2 regions of the Brachybacterium sp. p3-SID1565 genome follow, and region 2 is predicted to be linked to the other one. Evidence: predicted binding sites of a transcription regulator. Region 2 holds the regulator's gene; the other holds the start of a gene.

Region 1 (3,401 bases), on a different contig from region 2:
GAAGCGCTGGAAGGAGGCGGCCTCGGCCCGGGCGACGTCGTCCTCGGGACGGGTGGTCAGCAGCAGGAACGGTTTCACGCGAGAATGCTAGCGGCCCCCGTCGAAGGAGATGCACGTGACCGAGGGCGGCGCAGCTCGCCGATCTGGTCAGCGGCACCTACGACGCCGTGTGGGGACGGGCGCGGCTGGTGGTGCTGGGCGGGCGGCTGTTCGACCTGGACGACACCGCGACGGATCCTGCCGAGGACGCCCTCGAGCTGTGCGTGGCCGGGGTGCGGTCCGATCCCATCGAGCCGGACCGCACGGCGGTGGAGCTGGCCGCCTGGGGCGACACCGGGTACGGCACCTGGGCCGAGCCGATCCTGGCGCGGGTGCAGGCCGATGGCGAAGATCTCGCCTGCACGGGCCTGATCGAGACCGGTCAGCTGCTGGCCCCGTCGGCGCAGTTCACCATGCCGGATCGGGTGCGGGCCCCGCACTGATCAGCCCTTGGGGGCTCCCCCTCAGCCGCCGGCTCCCAGCAGACCGCGCAGGGCCCCCGTGAGGCCCTCGACCTCCACGGCCACGTCGGGCCTGCGGAAACGCTCGGGGGTGAGGCTGAAGCGCTGCTGTGTCTTGGCACGGCCGTTCTCCTCGACCACCAGCAGACCGTCCTCGCGGTACCCGCAGCTGCGGGAGACCCCGTAGGAGGCGCCGTTGCCCACCACGGCGCTGGTCTCTGCGCGCTGCGCGCCCAGGTGGTCGAACGCCAGCACCAGCACGGCCTGCCGCATGAGCGTCCCGTGGCCCTTGCCCTGCTCATCCAGGGTGAGCCAGGAGCCGGAGCCCACCACGCGCCGCACCGCGAAGTGCGAGGCGCCCAGGTCCTGCATGCCGATCAGCCGCTCCTGGTGGAAGATGCCGAAGGAGAGGTTCCAATCGGTCGGGCCGACCTTCGAGCGCAGCTGCCACTGGAACTGGACGGACCGCGCCACTCGTTCGTCGGGGTCCACGTCGTACCAGGGGAACACCTGGTCGGAGTCCATGTCGGCGAAGATCGGCCGGTGCAGCAGAGCGGCGTACTCCGGCAGATCCTCGTCCCGGAGGGGACGCAGGGTGAGGGGGCCGGCGGTGATGCGTAGCCCGAAGGGCGGATAGAGGTCGGGCAGCGGGCTGGGCAGGGCGGTCATCGCGCGATCCTAGCGCCGTGGGCCCGCCCGGCCGCTCGGGCCGGCATGCAAGGCAGAGTCCCCCGGCTCCCGCCGCGAGCCGGGGGACTCGTGATCCGGGGGTGTCAGCTGTTGAGCTCACCCTCGATGGTGCGGCCCTCGGGGGCGGGGGCGGTGTCCTGCCCGGAGGTCACCGAGGGCTGCGCGGAGCGCTCGGTGTGGGCCACGTTGATCTTGCGCGGCTTGGCCTCCTCGGCCATGGGGATGGTCAGACGCAGCACGCCGTCGCTGTACTCCGCCTCGATGCGGTCCAGGGAGACCCGGCTGCCCAGGGTGAGCTGGCGGGCGAAGGTGCCGGTGGGGCGCTCACGGGTGAGCCAGGAGCGCTCCGCGTCGTTCGAGGCCGAGGCCTTGCGCTCGGCGCGCACCGTGAGGGTGCGGTCCTCGACGTCGACGTCCACGCTGGCGGGGTCCACGCCGGGCAGGTCGATCTCGGCGACGAAGCGGTCGTCCTCGCGGTACAGATCCATCGGCATGCCGACCGAGGCCGGGGTGCGGGCGAGATCCGAGAAGAAGCGGTCCACTTCCTGGAAGGGGGTGAAGCTGCGAGCCATGATGTGCCTCCTGAGGTATCGGTGTGCGGTCGAGCAGGGGCCGTAGCTCCTCCTGCTCTCGGCAGGGTCAACGCGGTGCGCTCCCTCCCTATTCCAAAGTTGAGCCGACCGCGCTCACGTGAGCTGGATCACGCCAAAGGCGTTGGGAGCGGAGAGTCCCAGCATGGCGCAGATGGGCCGCTGTGTCTGCCCGTCGCGGGTGGACTCCGGGCAACTGCCCACCCGCGATCCCCGCCCCCGCCTCCCCCGCGCCGTGTTGTGCCGTCTCGCCGCGCCGTGCCGTCTCGCGCCGTGCCGCGCCTCCCCGATTTGCGGCAGTGAGGCTCCTACCGTGGATCCATGACCGTCGACGTGCTGCTGACCGGCTTCGCCCCCTTCGACGGGGCCGACATCAACGAGTCCTGGCAGGCCGTCCAGGCCGCCGCCGCGCAGCTGCGCGCGGAAGGCGTCGAGGTGGCGCAGCTGGAGCTGCCGGTCGAGTTCGACGCCGCTGGGGACCTGCTGGAGGCGGCCGTGCGCGAGCACCGTTGCGGCCTGGTGGTGGCCACGGGCCTGGCGGCCGGACGCCGCGCCGTCACGCCGGAGCGGGTGGCGATCAACGTGCGCGACGCACGCATCCCGGACAACTCCGGTGACCGCCCCGTCGATGAGCCCGTGGTGCCGGGCGGTCCCGTCGGCCATTTCAGCACCCTGCCCATCAAGGCGATCGTGGCCGCCCTGGCCGAGGAGCCCGCGATCCCGGCGGCGGTCTCGCAGACGGCCGGCACCTACGTGTGCAACGACGTGTTCTACCGCCTGCTGCACCTGCTGGCCACCGACCCCGGCCTGGCCGGCATGCGGGGCGGCTTCGTCCATCTGCCGGCGGCCGCGGACCTGCCGGTGGAGGACTCCGCCCGGGCGCTGGTGCGGGCCGTCCGCACCTGTCTGGCGACCCCGGAGGACGTGGTGCTCACCGGCGGCGCCGAGCACTGACCGCCCCGGTACCGGTGCACTGCACACGGCACCCGGCCCACGGCTCGCGGCGCCAGGGGAGAGTTATCCACAGGGTTCTCCACATCTGGGGATGAATCACAAGGATGTAGTTCCCCAGGTCCCGTGGCGCAGGTCCCCGTGCTTCGCGGAGTGCCGCCCGCATCTCGCGGCCCTCAACGGTCCCCAGCGATCCACAACGCGACGCCGGTTGTCCACAGCAAGACCGTGAAATCCCCCGCGCACCCCGGTTCATCCACAATCCTGTCCACAGCTGGGGATAGTCACACCGGTGTCATTCTGCGGTGCCCTGCGCGAATGTTCTGCAGGGCACTCTCGTACAGCAGGCCTCGGCCGGCTCAGAAGTAGGGGACGGTGAGCGCCTTCAGCACCACCGCCACCGCGCACAGCAGCACCGCACCGGCGATCAGGGCCCCGTGGATCAGGGCGGAGCGCCGGGCGAGGGCCTGGCGGTCGGTGCCGTGCGTGGCCTTGGGCCGCAGCGCGAACATGGCCGCGACCAGGGCCGTGCCCACCAGCAGCCCGCCCAGATGGCCCTGCCAGGAGATGTTCGGGACAGTGAAGGTGATCAGCAGGTTCAGGCCGATCAGCACCAGGATCTGGGCGCTCTGGCCACCCAGGCGGCGGTTGACGATGAACATGCTGCCGA
Region 2 (3,401 bases):
CGCATATCCCGCGAGGCGATGTCCGGTGCGGCGGTGGAGCATGCCCGCGCCACCTGCGGGGCCCGCGAGTTCGGCCGGGCGGTGCTGGAGGTGTACCAGCAGGTGCGCAGCCGCCGCGCGCCACGGATCCTGACCCGTCAACCGGTGCCGGCATGAGCACCGCTGACGCGCTCGTGAAGCAGCCCCCGCGCCCCGCGGTCCGTGCTGATCGCCCGGCGGTCGACGCCCCTCGCTGCGATCCCCTGCGGATCGCAGCTCGTTTCTCGCCCCTGCTGGGGCTGGTGGTCAGCATCGGCCTGGTGTGGTGGGGCTGGCAGGCCGGAGCGCTGCGCTCCCTGGAGAACCTGCAGGCCTTCATCGACGGCCTCGGCGCCTGGGGACCGATCGCGTTCCTGATGGTCTCGATCGCGTCGGTGATCTTCCCGGTGATCCCCGGGGGGTTGCTGGTGGTGGCCGGGCCCGTGCTGTTCGGGCCGCTGGAGGGCACCCTGTACAACTACCTCGCGGTGTGCTCCGGCTCCTTCGTGAACTTCGCGATCGGTCGACAGGTGGGTCTGGGACTGATCGAGCGCATGTTCTCCCCGAGGGCGGTGGAGAAGGCGCTGGGCTGGACACGCAGCCCCCATTTCACGCGGGTGTTCGCCACCGCGATCGCCCTGCCCGTGGCCCCGGACGATCTGCTGTGCTATCTCACGGGCACCACCCGGATGCGGTGGCGCACCTACCTGCTGATCATCCTGACCTGCAAGCCGTGGTCGCTGATCGCCTATGGCCTGGGCGTCTCCGCACTGCTGGTGAAGTTCATGCCATGGTGACGGGCCGGCCTCACGCACGCCCGAACACCCGCCCGGTCCGCCCTGACCGCCCGCTGCGGGTGCTGATGCCGACGGGCATGGCCCGCATCGCCAAGCAGTCCGGCATCGGGGCGGCCATCCGCCACCAGGAGCAGGCGGTGCGCTCCCTGGGCCACGAGGTGGTCCGCTCCCCGCTGCGCCCCTTCGACGTGATCCATCTGAACACCCCGTTCCCGGACACGCTGCTGCTGTCGTGGTGGGCGCGGCTGCGGCGCCGTCCGGTGCTGATGTGGGCACACTCCACGGAGGAGGACTTCCGGGACTCCTTCACCGGCGCCAATCGGATCGCGCCGCTGTTCCGCCGGTGGATCGCGCTGCTGTACCGGCGGGGCGACGCCGTGATCACCCCCACCCCGTACTCGCGCAGCCTGGTCTCCCAGCCGAAGTACGGGATCCGCACCCGCATCCACGTGCTCTCCAACGGGGTGGATACCTCGTTCTTCCGCCCGGACGCCTCGGCGCGCGGCCGTCTGCGGGACTCCCTGGGCCTGCCTGGGGAGTCGCGCGTGGTGATGAGCGTGGGCATCCAGATGGTGCGCAAGGGAATCCTGGACTGGGTCCAGGTGGCGCGCTCCATGCCAGAGGTGCACTTCGTCTGGTACGGCCACACCGATCCGCGACTGATCACCAAGGACGTCGAAGCCGCGATCACCTCGGCCCCCGTCAACTGCCTGTTCCCCGGGTACGTGGGGGCGGAGGTCCTGCGCGATGCGTACGCGGGAGCCGACGCCTTCTGCTTCCTCACCAAAGAGGAGACCGAGGGGATCGTGCTGCTGGAGGCCCTGGCGTGCGGGGCCCCGGTGCTGCTGAGGGACATCCCGATCTACCGCGACTGGCTGCCCGACGGGGAGGTCACCCACATGGTGCGCGGCAACGGCCCCAGCTTCCCCACCACGGTGAAGGAGCGCCTGGGGGCCCTGCTGGACGGCGAGCTGCCGGATCTCACCGCAGCCGGTCGCGCCGCCGCGCAGGAGGTGGACCTGGGCCGGGTCGCGGAGCGCCTGGCGGGGATCTACGAGGCCGAGGGAGTCATCCGTCGGGCCTGAGAGGATCGCCGGTCAGCGCCGGCGGTCGGGCCGCCACAGCACCAGCGCACCGCCGGGCGGGCGCTCGGGTCTCTCCCCACGGCGCAGGGAGGTCACGCGGCCGGAGCGGTCGGCGGAGAACACGCGGCCGCCGGAGCGGGCGGCCATCTCCTCGATGGCCTCGTGGACTGCGCCTAGCTGCTCGCGCAGGGAGGCCACCTCGTCCTGCAGCGCGAGGATCCGCTTGATGCCGGCCAGGTTGATGCCCTCCTCCTGGGAGAGCCGCTGCACCTCGCGCAGCTGGGCGATGTCACGGGCGCTGTAGCGGCGTCCCCGGCCGGCGGTGCGGCGGGGGGAGACCAGGCCGATGCGGTCGTACTGGCGCAGGGTCTGGGGATGCATCCCGGAGAGCTCCGCGGCCACCGAGATCACGAACACGGGGGCGCGCTCGTCGATGCGGTGGGGGCTCATCGGGGATCACTCCTTCCTGCGGTTCGTTCTCTCAGCGTGCGGATCGCTCCGGGCGTGGATCGCTCCGTGCGTGGATCGCTCAGCGGGCGGCGGCTTCGGCGAGGCCGGCACGGGGATCCTCGTCGGCGAGCGCATCGCGCAGGTCCTCCACGGCCTTGCGCGCCGCGCCCTCCACGTGGGTGGGCACCGCGACTTGCACGGTGACCAGCAGGTCACCGGTGCGCTTCGTCGTGACCAGGCCCTTGCCGCGCACGCGCAGGGTGCGGCCGGCCGGGGTGCCGGCGGGCACTTTCAGACCCACGGTGCCGCCGTCCAGCAGCGGCACGGTCAGGGTGGTGCCCAGCACTGCCTCGTCGAAGGACACGGGCACGGTGATCCGCAGATCGGCGCCATCGGCGCTCCACACCGGGTGCTCGTCCACCTCGAGGGTGAGCATCAGGTCACCGGCGGGGCCGCCGCCGTGGCCGGGCCGGCCCTTGCCGCGCAGGCGGATCCGCTGGCCGTCGTGCACCCCGGCGGGGATGCGCGCGGTGACGGTGCGGCCGTCGACGCTCAGGCGCACCTCGGTGCCCAGCGCCGCCTGGCGGAAGCTGATGCGGGTGCGGGCGTTGATGTCCTGGCCGGCGCTGGGCCGAGGGCCATGCCCGCCGCCGAAGCCGAAGCCACCTCCGGGTGCGCCGCCCTGCTGGCCGAACATGCGCAGCAGGTCGTCGAGGTCGGGCTCGGGCCCGCCGCCGGCAGGGTTGAAGCCGCCGGTGCTGCGGCCGTCGCGGCCGCCGAAGCCCCCGCCCTGGCCGCCGAACATGGCGGAGAAGATGTCGTCGAAGCCCGCGCCGCCACCGGGGCCGCCGGGACCCGCAGCGAAGCGGGCACCGCCGGAGCCCATGGCCCGGATCGCGTCGTACTTCTGGCGCTCCTCGGGATCGTTGAGCACCGAGTAGGCCTCACCGACCTGCTTGAACTGCTCCTCGGCCTGCTTGTCGCCGGGGTTGCGGTCGGGGTGGAGCTTCTTGGCCTTCTTGCGGTAGGCCTTCTTGATGTCCTCCGCGCT

The links. Region 2 encodes HspR, which represses chaperone genes until heat shock. Its sites were predicted from a motif close to AAGTTGAGTCNNNNNGACTCAACTT; they were not measured.
Region 1: the regulator HspR is predicted to act here: its motif matches at 1,859-1,883, upstream of M4D54_RS06995 (Hsp20/alpha crystallin family protein).

The regions. Positions count from the first base shown of each region.
Region 1 covers NZ_JAMBDS010000022.1:3,627-7,027, reverse strand. The annotation lists gene M4D54_RS07010 (glutamine amidotransferase) at 1-78, opposite strand, end outside; gene M4D54_RS07005 (hypothetical protein) at 168-482, shown strand; gene M4D54_RS07000 (GNAT family N-acetyltransferase) at 504-1,169, opposite strand; gene M4D54_RS06995 (Hsp20/alpha crystallin family protein) at 1,274-1,762, opposite strand; gene M4D54_RS06990 (pyroglutamyl-peptidase I) at 2,102-2,734, shown strand; gene M4D54_RS06985 (rhomboid family intramembrane serine protease) at 3,091-3,401, opposite strand, start outside.
Region 2 covers NZ_JAMBDS010000064.1:11,988-15,388, forward strand. The annotation lists gene M4D54_RS12500 (glycosyltransferase family 4 protein) at 1-156, shown strand, start outside; gene M4D54_RS12505 (TVP38/TMEM64 family protein) at 153-815, shown strand; gene M4D54_RS12510 (glycosyltransferase family 4 protein) at 881-1,900, shown strand; gene M4D54_RS12515 (heat shock protein transcriptional repressor HspR) at 1,913-2,350, opposite strand; gene M4D54_RS12520 (DnaJ C-terminal domain-containing protein) at 2,430-3,401, opposite strand, start outside.